DNA from 2 places in the Lysinibacillus sp. FW12 genome. Region 1 is predicted to be linked to the other one. Evidence: riboswitches for the same ligand, from Rfam matches in the RefSeq annotation. Region 1 holds a riboswitch; the other holds the start of a gene.
The links. A riboswitch is a leader RNA that binds a small molecule or an ion and turns the genes downstream of it on or off. The one in region 1 is predicted to bind preQ1.
Positions count from the first base shown of each region.

Region 2: it holds a riboswitch for preQ1, as region 1 does, so the genes downstream of both, queF (preQ(1) synthase) here and SJW71_RS21750 (QueT transporter family protein) in region 1, are expected to answer to the same signal.

Region 1 covers NZ_CP139094.1:4,239,225-4,244,450, forward strand. Annotated here, with positions in the region: gene ilvA (threonine ammonia-lyase IlvA) at 1-141, shown strand, start outside; gene SJW71_RS21735 (ABC transporter ATP-binding protein) at 248-1,042, opposite strand; gene SJW71_RS21740 (ABC transporter permease) at 1,035-2,063, opposite strand; gene SJW71_RS21745 (ABC transporter substrate-binding protein) at 2,148-3,170, opposite strand; PreQ1 riboswitch class I at 3,491-3,535, shown strand; gene SJW71_RS21750 (QueT transporter family protein) at 3,542-4,024, shown strand; T-box leader at 4,092-4,291, shown strand; gene trpB (tryptophan synthase subunit beta) at 4,349-5,226, shown strand, end outside.
Region 2 covers NZ_CP139094.1:163,517-168,742, forward strand. Annotated here, with positions in the region: partial or broken gene SJW71_RS00850 (S8 family serine peptidase) at 1-2,484, opposite strand, end outside; PreQ1 riboswitch class I at 2,817-2,863, shown strand; gene queF (preQ(1) synthase) at 2,987-3,487, shown strand; gene queC (7-cyano-7-deazaguanine synthase QueC) at 3,592-4,251, shown strand; gene queD (6-carboxytetrahydropterin synthase QueD) at 4,255-4,725, shown strand; gene queE (7-carboxy-7-deazaguanine synthase QueE) at 4,718-5,226, shown strand, end outside.

The sequences.
Region 1 (5,226 bases):
AAAGAAAGTGGTCCTGCCTTAGTCGGTATTGAACTTGGCGATCGAGCTGATTATGAAGGGTTGCTAGCGCGAATGAATGAGTTTGGCTTCAAATACAAAGAAGTAAACAATGACATTCAACTATTTGGCTTACTAGTTTAAAATAAAGAGTCTCACTGCTTAGCAGGTGAATTGATTTGGTCATCAACTTAAGATAATAACAAAAGGAATCGAGCGTGAAAGTTCTCGATTCCTTTTAGCGTTCCAATTATCCTAATAAAGCACGATCTGAATTCATTTTTTCACCACGTATGCGTTCAAATTCAGCCATTAAATCTGGGATGGTTAATTCATGTTTACGATCTTCACCAACCTCTAAAATGATTTGCCCTTTATCCATCATTATAAGACGATTCCCTAAATCTAAAGCTTGTTGCATATTATGCGTGACCATTAATGTCGTTAAATTATCTTTTTCCACTAGATACTTTGTAATCCGAGTAATTAACTCTGCACGAGATGGATCAAGTGCAGCTGTATGCTCATCCAGCAATAAAATAGACGGTTTCGTGAATGTAGCCATTAATAATGACAATGCTTGACGTTCCCCACCTGACAGTAGGCCTACTTTTGCGGAAAGTCGATTTTCAAGATTTAAACCAAGCATCTCTAATGATTCCTTGAAAAATTCACGGCGCTTTTTATCTACACCGATACGTAAGCCTCTGCTCTTATTTCTTGAGTATGCTAATGCGACGTTTTCTTCAATTGTCATAGCAGGTGCTGTACCTGCCATTGGATCTTGGAACACACGACCAATATATTGCGAGCGTTTATATTCAGGTAAATTCGTCACATCATTACCATCGATGGACACTGTCCCAAAATCAGGTGTTAAAGCTCCTGAAATCATATTCATCATCGTAGACTTCCCTGCTCCATTACTACCGATGATTGTCACAAAATCCCCTGGTTTTAAGTGAAGATTAATTTCTGCAAGTGCAATTTTTTCATCTGGTGTTCCTTCATTAAACACCTTATTAATGCCATGTAATTTAAGCAAGGCCTTTTCCCCCTCGCTCTACAGTTTTTACTGGTTTAAGTTCTGCAGCACGTTTCGCCTTTCGTTTGCGCTCCTTAGTCTTGTTGATAAATTGCGGTAAGACAAGTGCCAAAATAACGATGATTGCTGTAATTAATTTCATATCTCCTGAATCAAGGAAATCTACACGTAAAGCTAATGCTAGAATAATACGATAAATGATCGCGCCAGCAATGACTGCAAAAGTAGTACGAATAATTGTTTTTGTACCAAAAATGGCTTCACCAATAATAACAGAAGCAAGACCGATAACAATCATACCAATCCCCATACTAACATCGGAGAACTTCGAGTATTGTGCGATTAAAGCTCCAGAAAATGCGACAAGTGCATTAGAAAGTCCTAGACCTAGAATGATAAGTGTATCTGTATTTGCTGAGAAGCTACGAATCATTCGTTTATTATCACCAGTTGCTCGAATAGCAAGCCCTACCTCAGTCTTTAAGAACCAGTCTGCTAATAATTTAATTAAAATCGTGATGATTAATACGACAATCAGCACACTCCATGTACCTGGTACATGCTGAAATCCCATGCCTTTTAATAGGTTATTAAGAGCATCATCGATCCCTAAATTACTCCAAAATGTTTGAAACTTTGAAAATATCGTTTCTGAATTTAGCAGTGGAATATTCGGGCGACCTATCGTATTTTCTGCAGTTAACCCCATAATACGTAGGTTTATTGAGTACAATGCAATCATCATTAATATCCCTGATAATAGCGGATTAATCTTCCCTTTCGTGTGGAGAATTCCTGTCATACATCCAGCAATAAATCCAGCAACAATTGCCACTAAAGTCGCTAAGATTGGGTGGTAGCCAAGCAAGACCATTGTTGCTGCAGTTGCCGCCCCTGTTACAAAGCTTCCATCAACCGTTAAATCCGGAAAATCTAACACCCGAAATGTTAAATATACACCAAGTGCCATAATTGCATAGATGATTCCTTGCTCCACTGCGCCAAATAATGCTAAAAACATCGTTGAATCATCTCCTAAATCTCTTTTTTATTTATACCGCTTATAAATGAAGATAAAGCGGGGATAGTTCTCCCCCGCTTCGTTTTACTTTTCTAGAAGTTCTGCACCCCAAGAATCTTTAATTTCAATTTCTAAATCATCCGCTACCTTTTTATTGATTAGTAGTTTTAGATTTTGTGGATATTGTGCTGGTGTATCAGCAGGTGTAGCTTCACCTTTTAAAATTTTCACAGCCATTTGTCCAGCTTCATAGCCAATATCAAAATATTCGAAACCATAAGCAGCTAAACCGCCTCGTGCAACGGAGTCTAGCTCTCCTACGATAAGTGGTAATTTATTTGTGTTAGCAACATCAATAACAGATTCTAACGCAGAAACCACTGTGTTATCAGTAATAATATAGAAAGCATCTACTTTACCAATTAACGATTCTGTTGCTTGTTTCACATCTGCTGAAGTGGATGCCGAAGCTTCTACAACCGTTAAGCCCTGCTCACCCATAACTTTTTTCACTTCTGAAACTTGTGCTACAGAGTTTTGCTCACCAGCATTGTAGACCATACCCACATTCTTTGCGCCAAGCTCTTTTAGAAATGCTACTGTTTTAGAAATCGTTTCAGGATGTAAATCGATTGTACCTGTAACATTTTTTCCTGGTTTCTCCATTGATTCGATTAACTGTGCACCAACAGCATCTGTTACAGAAGTGAAGATGATTGGAATATCACTTGTAGCTGTAGCAGCTGCTTGAGCAGAAGGTGTAGAGTTAGCAAAAATTAAATCTACGTTTGCACTCACTAGATTGTTAGCAATCGTTGTGTTAAGACTGTTATCTCCTTGTGCAATTTGTGAATCATATTCAACTTTTAATCCAGCATCTTCAATTGCCTTTTTAAAGCCTTCTGTTGCTGCATTTAAAGATGGATGTTCAACAATTTGAGTAATGCCGATTTTATATGTTTTATCATCTGCATTTCCGCTCTCACTTGCGTTGTTTGATTCATTCCCTTTTGAATCCGTTGAACTAGAACCACCACTACCACAGGCAGCAAGAAGTAACACTAATCCAAATAGAAGGAATGACAGCTTTTTTACATTGCCCTTCACAAATAATCCCCCCGATTAATAACTAAAATATCTATCGCACTTTATCCAAACAAAGTGTGAATGTATCGCTATATTATCGTTATTATTGAGCCTCGTCAACAACATTATGAATGTTCTGACTTTTAAATTTAACAAAATATTTTAGCTAATCATTCAATTTGGCGCTTTAAACCGCTAAACTACGCTGTTTTAGTTATTCGTTTTCTTTTTTAACATAGTAAAAAATATTTATGACAATTTTGCGACGCTAGGTCATTGTGGACAAAGTCTGACATTTGACTTCTACTAGATATCTATAATAAAATGTTTACTTGTGTGAAAGCACCGTGGTTCGTAACCATCCCACGAAAAAAAACTAAGGAGAAATGAATATGAAGATAAAATTTTTAGCAGCAAGTGGTATTATTGCAGCTTTATATATTGCTGTGACAATGCTTGTTGCACCATTTGGTTTTACAGAAGTACAGTTCCGCGTATCCGAGATTTTTAACCATCTAGTGGCCTTTAATCCACGCTTTGCCGTAGGGATCATTATTGGAGTATTGATCTCCAATCTTTTTTCACCACTTGGCATTTACGATTTAGTGTTTGGTGTTGGTCATTCTATGATCACACTTGGACTGTTCATTTTAATCTGTAAATTTGTCAAAAATATGTGGGCACGTTTAATTATTAATACATTTTTATTTACATGCACTATGTTTATCATTGCCTTTGAACTAAACTTAGCCTTAGAGCTTCCATTCTTCTGGACTTGGCTAACAGTGGCTGCTGGTGAGTTTGTTGTGTTAGCAGTTGGTGCACCTATTATGTATGGACTAAATAAACGTCTTCACTTTAAAAATTTGATTTAACAGACGAGTCTAAGGATTCGTCTTTTTTTCTTGACACTATTCTGAAAATATTCTACAATTCTTTCTAATAAATGCAAGGAAGAAGAGTAGTAGCAAGCACTGTAACTTCAAGAGAGCTGGTGGTAGGTGCAAACCAGTAGTATGTACTTGTGAATGGACTTCAGAGCAGCCTTATCCAAATGTAAGGCCGACCCACTCCCCGTTATCGGAGTAGAAGAGCGCGCAAAAATGCGAATCAAGGTGGCACCACGGTTACTCGTCCTTTTTATGAGGATTGGAGTGGCTTTTTTTTATGGAAAATTAGCATAGAGGAGTCGAGTAAAGATGAGTACAGTAGTAGAGAAAAAAGGTTATTTTGGTGAATTTGGAGGAAGCTTTGTTCCAGAGGAGCTTCAAAATGTCTTAACTATTTTAGACGAGAATTTCCAAAAGTTTAAAGACGATGAAGACTTTAAGAAAGAATTGGATTACTATTTCCGTGAATACGTTGGACGTAAATCCCCTCTTTACTTTGCAGAAAATTTAACAAAGCAATTAGGTGGCGCAAAAATTTATTTAAAACGTGAAGATCTTAACCATACAGGCTCACATAAAATCAATAATGTATTAGGCCAGATTTTACTAGCTAAACGTATGGGAGCAAATCGCGTTATTGCCGAAACAGGCGCTGGACAACATGGTGTAGCAACGGCAACTGCTTGTGCCATGTTCGGAATGGATTGCACCATTTATATGGGCTTGGAGGATACAAAACGTCAGGCATTAAATGTGTTTCGTATGGAGCTTCTTGGTGCGAAAGTAGTAGCTGTTGATAAAGGACAAGGCCGCTTAAAAGATGCGGTTGATGAAGCGTTCGCTGATTTAGTAGAAAACTATGAAACAACATTCTATTTATTAGGCTCAGCAGTTGGACCACATCCTTTCCCTTCAATGGTTAAACATTTTCAATCTGTCATTAGCCGTGAAAGTCGTGAGCAAATTTTAGCAAAGGAAGGAAAGCTTCCAACAGCCGTCCTTGCCTGTGTCGGCGGTGGTAGTAATGCCATTGGAGCATTTGCTGATTATATTGCAGATGAAAGCGTTCGTCTTATTGGAATCGAACCCGATCAAGCTGCTACATTAAACGAAGGGACGCCTGGGGAGCTACATGGCTTCAAATGTTTAGTGTTACAAGATGATGAAGGAAATCCCCTACCAACATA
Region 2 (5,226 bases), 530 kb from region 1:
ATGAAAGGACAGCTGAATCTTTCACTCCATCACCGTTGAAGGATAGGTCTGTTTCTGTAATCTTTAAATCTTTAAGTTCAGTTACTGCCTCGCTGCCAAAGTCAGCTGCGAATGGTAATGAAATTTCTGTAGCTCCACCGCTGATGTGAATATACCCTAGTATTTCAGAGCCGTTTGGTGCAGTAGCTTGTGAAGCGGTTAATTTAATATTTAACAATTGCTCACCAGCTAGGTTAAATGTTGGCTGGTCGACTGTAACAGTTGCATCACCAAATGTTTTTGTCACATCAATTGATACGTTATAATTACCGCCGTTCCCTTTTATATCTTTTACTAAAATTTGTTTTGTTACGGAAATATCCTGATCTTTAAGTGGTTGTGGACCGAACGTAACTGTACCTTTCAAGTTTTCTGAAACAGCTCCAGTTCCATCTAAAATTGCACTATCCAGTGCATAGGCAAGAATTTCTGGATGCGCTGCAGCATAAGCATTTACACGACCTGCTCCTTGAGAGAACACATCGTATTTTGTTTTATCTAAAACCTTTGCTGTATTAGAAAGCGCCACTTTTATGTCGAACGCGTTCCAATCAGGATTTGCTTGTTTAAGTAATGCAACAATACCTGTAATATGCGGTGTTGCCATAGAAGTTCCTGTTTTACGATCATATGCTTCTGCATAATCTGCATCAGGGAAATCCTTTTTATACATTGGAATCGTTGACATAATGTTTGTTCCAGGTGCACTTACATCTGGTTTAATATCAAAGTTTGGTGTAGATGGTCCACGGGAACTTGAATCGTTTACTTCATCTCCTAGTGTCTGTGTGGAAGTAAATTGACTAAAGCTAACTTTTCCAGTTCCGCCTGCTAATGCAGCTCGAATTGCATCGCCATCCGTTTGGGACATATCAAATGTTGGTAGAAAAGCAAATGAATCACCAAGGAATGTACCTGAAATATTAGGTGCATTTGTTCCACCAGCAAAGTTATGAATAATTGTTGCGACAGCTCCATTTGCCTTTGCGTTCGCAATTTTATCAACAAAGGCGATACTGCCACGAGAGATCAATGCCACTTTACCTTTTACATCGATTCCCTCAAAGTCCTTTACTTCCCCGTTTCCAGGGATAGCAACTAGGTCAAATTCTCCTTGAAGCTGTGTTGCTAAATCCCTTCCAAAAGTTGTTCCCATTAATGGGAGCTGTTTTGTTAAGTTGTAGTCACCAACTGTAACATTTACTTCCCCGTTATACTTTGTTTCAGGATTTGTTGTGTTACCGACAGCAATTCCTAAACGAGCGGTTGCAGGCGTGCCCATTGTTCCGCGATTTGGGCCGGAGTTCCCTGTCGCAATTACTCCGATTGTTCCAGCCATCATTGCATTATTAATAGCAAATGAACCAGCATCCGTTTCAGAGTTAGCTCCCCCACCAAGAGAAAGGTTAATAACGTCCATTTTTTCTGTTACAGCTGTTTCAATTGCTTTAACAATACCAGATGTAGCTCCACTTCCATATGCACCAAGAACACGGTAAGCATAAAGGTCTACTTTTGGAGCAATTCCTTTAATACCAAATTTGTTTGCTCCGATTGCTGCAATGGTTCCAGCAACATGGGTACCGTGAGAAGTATAGAACGAGCTTCCTTTTTCATTAAATTCAGGTGTTCCGGCAGGACGCTCAGAAGGCAATGTTTCCGATGCATCGTCATCTGCTCGAGGCTTCGTGTAAGTTGATGAATTTGGAATAAAGTTTTTCCCCCCTTGTAAATTCCAGCGAATTCAGGGTGATCTGCGTCAATACCAGTATCTAATACTGCTACTTTTATTCCTTGTCCTTCAATTCCTTCATTCCACAGCTGTTCGATCCCAAGGAAAGAAATACTTGTGTTCATTTGGGCCTCTAATTGATCTTCCTTAATAAGTTCCGATGATTTCATTGTATTATCTTCTGATGCGTAAACAATTGCATCAGGTTCGATTAATGTAATTCCTTCTATTGAAAGCAGTTTCGGGAGATCATTTGCTTTCACTGTTGCCGCAAAACCGTTTAAAACAGTATCAAATGTGTAGCCTTGAGTCATTTGAACATTTTTAGTAGCTAACTCTTTTTTTACTTTTGCTTGTTGAGCTTTTACATTTGAACGTACTTCATTTGCTCGCGCATTAGAGAACTTTTGGCCTTTCACCTGGCTCATTCCCTGCTCTAGTGCCACAGGCGTTTCAGATAAATGTACGATGACTGCAACTTCTTGATTGCCTGATACATTTTGTAAGCTTTCGTGAAGAGTTGGACCATCTTTAGACAAGCTTAGCTGTTCAGCGATAGCCGCCTTAAGTTGAAGTATACTTTCACTTTGACTATCCTGTTTAAATGGTTTAGATTCTTCAGCACTTGCGCTCGATAATGGAACCAATAGAAAAAGCACCATAACGAAAGCTATAATACTACTTAAAAACTTCATAAACGTAAACTTTTTCAAAACTCATTTCTCCCTCCACATTTAATTATCACACTAAACAAAAAAGTGTGATAATTCAAATTTATCACAGGAGTAGTAATTCGAATATCGGAATATTTGAGTATACCAAAATATTGATAATAAGTATTAGTTTATCAATTATATTTTAATTCTATTTTCCTAGTAATGTAATTAAAAAATAGAACTTTAAAATGAGAAAGGACTTACAGAAATATATTCATTTTGTCAATTTAATTAGTAAAGCACAAATAGGAAAGATTTTTTTAAAATCTATTTGACGTTCTGTATTATTTTTTGTACGATATGGAAGAAAAGAATGTGCCCGGACTTGTACGGGAGAGGTTCATAGCTGATACCCTCTATAAAAAACTATGGAAACATGACATTATGCCATGTCCATATCGGACGTGGCTTTTTTATGTTTTTACTTATGTTTTAATAGAATGATTGGTAATGCCTCTCTTGAAAAGTGTTGGGAAACATTTTACAAGGAGGTTTTTTTATGTCTGGTCGAAGTCATGAAGAAGGACTAAAGGATTTAACATTGTTGGGTAACCAAGGTACACAATATTCATATGATTATGCACCTGAAGTTTTGGAAGCAGTAGATAATCTTCATTCCAATCGAGATTATTTCGTTAAGTTTAATTGTCCAGAGTTCACTAGTTTATGTCCGCTTACAAATCAGCCTGATTTTGCAACGATGTATATCTCGTATATCCCTGATAAAAAAATTGTTGAGAGTAAATCACTAAAATTGTATTTATTCAGTTTTAGAAATCACGGAGATTTCCATGAGGATTGCGTTAATATCATTATGAATGATTTAATTACATTACTTGACCCAAGATATATAGAGGTTTGGGGGAAATTTACTCCACGAGGTGGTATCTCGATCGATCCATGGTGTAACTATGGGAAGCCAGGAACTAAATACGAAGAAATAGCCAATTATCGTTTAATGAACCACGATCTTAACCCAGAAAAAATTGATAATCGATAAGTGAAGCAAGAAAGAGGTTTTTAGCTACCCTCTTAAAAAAACTAAGAAGAAAGCAGCACTTTTTCTTAGAGTGCTGTTTTTTCGATATAAGGGAGTCTTTATGGATGAAGAAGGAAAAAGCGATTGTTGTATTTAGTGGAGGTCAGGACAGCACAACATGTTTGTTCTGGGCAAAAGAACGTTTTAAAGAGATTGAGGCAGTAACTTTTGATTATGGTCAAAGGCATCGTCTGGAAATTGAATGTGCGAAGGTGATAACAGAGGAGCTTGGTGTCAAGCATCACATTCTGGATATGTCACTCCTGAATCAGCTTGCCCCGAATGCATTGACACGACAAGACATAGAGGTGAAGGACGGAGAAAATGGTGAGCTTCCATCAACTTTTGTGCCTGGTCGAAATCTACTTTTTCTTTCATTTGCTGGCATCTTAGCGAGCCAAGTGGGAGCAAAGCATATTGTAACGGGTGTGTGTGAAACAGACTTTAGCGGATATCCGGATTGCCGAGATATTTTTATTAAATCCTTGAATGTAACGTTAAATTTATCTATGAATGATTCTTTTGTCATTGATACACCGTTGATGTGGCTGAATAAGGCACAGACTTGGGGGCTTGCTGATCAGCTTGGGGCGCTTGAGTTTGTTCGAGAAAGAACGTTAACTTGCTATAACGGTGTCATAGCAGATGGCTGTGGTGAATGCCCAGCGTGTAACCTGCGAAAAAAAGGGCTTGATGAGTATTTGAGTTATAGGAAGGAGTTTTAAGACATGTCAGATTATAAAATCGTCGAGAGGCTCCAAAAAATAGATGAGGATATTCAAAGAAATCAATTGAAATACCATGCAAAGCGTGTTCTCGTAAGCAAAGAATTTACCTTCGATGCTGCTCATCATTTACATCATTATGAGGGGAAATGTAAAAATCTGCACGGTCATACCTATCGTGTCATATTAGGACTGAGTGGCTACACAGATGAACGTGGTTTGATGATTGATTTTGGCGATATAAAAGAGATATGGAAACAAAAAATAGAGATTCATTTGGATCACCGTTATTTAAATGAAACACTTCCACCTATGAATACGACGGCAGAGAACATTGTTGTTTGGATTTACGAAAAGCTGACTGAGGCCTTGCTTGATGAAGGATATAACGGTGCGTGTGTAGAGTTTATCAGGCTTTACGAAACTCCTACAAGCTATGCAGAAGCAAGACGGGAGTGGATGGAAGTTGAGTAAAGTACCTATTATCGAAATTTTTGGACCAACAATTCAAGGTGAGGGAATGGTAGTTGGCCAGAAGACAATGTTTGTAAGAACTGCAGGTTGTGATTATTCTTGTTCCTGGTGTGATTCATCATTTACGTGGGATGGTAGCGGAAAGCATCTTATTGTCCAAATGACAGCAGAAGAGATTTGGTCTGAATTAAAACGTCTTGGTGGCAGTGGATTTTCATTTGTTACGATTTCGGGCGGTAATCCTGCACTCTATCCAAATTTGCAAGAGCTCATTGCGATTTTAAAAGAAAACAACATAAAGGTTAGTGTGGAAACGCAGGGAAGTAGATGGCAAAAATGGATGTATGAGATTGATGAGCTGACAATTTCACCAAAGCCACCTAGTTCTGGAATGACTACGGACTATTCGATGCTCTCAAATATCTTCGAAAAACTTAAAAATCGAAACAGTAATCACCATACATCCCTCAAAATAGTCGTTTTTAATCAAGAGGATTACGA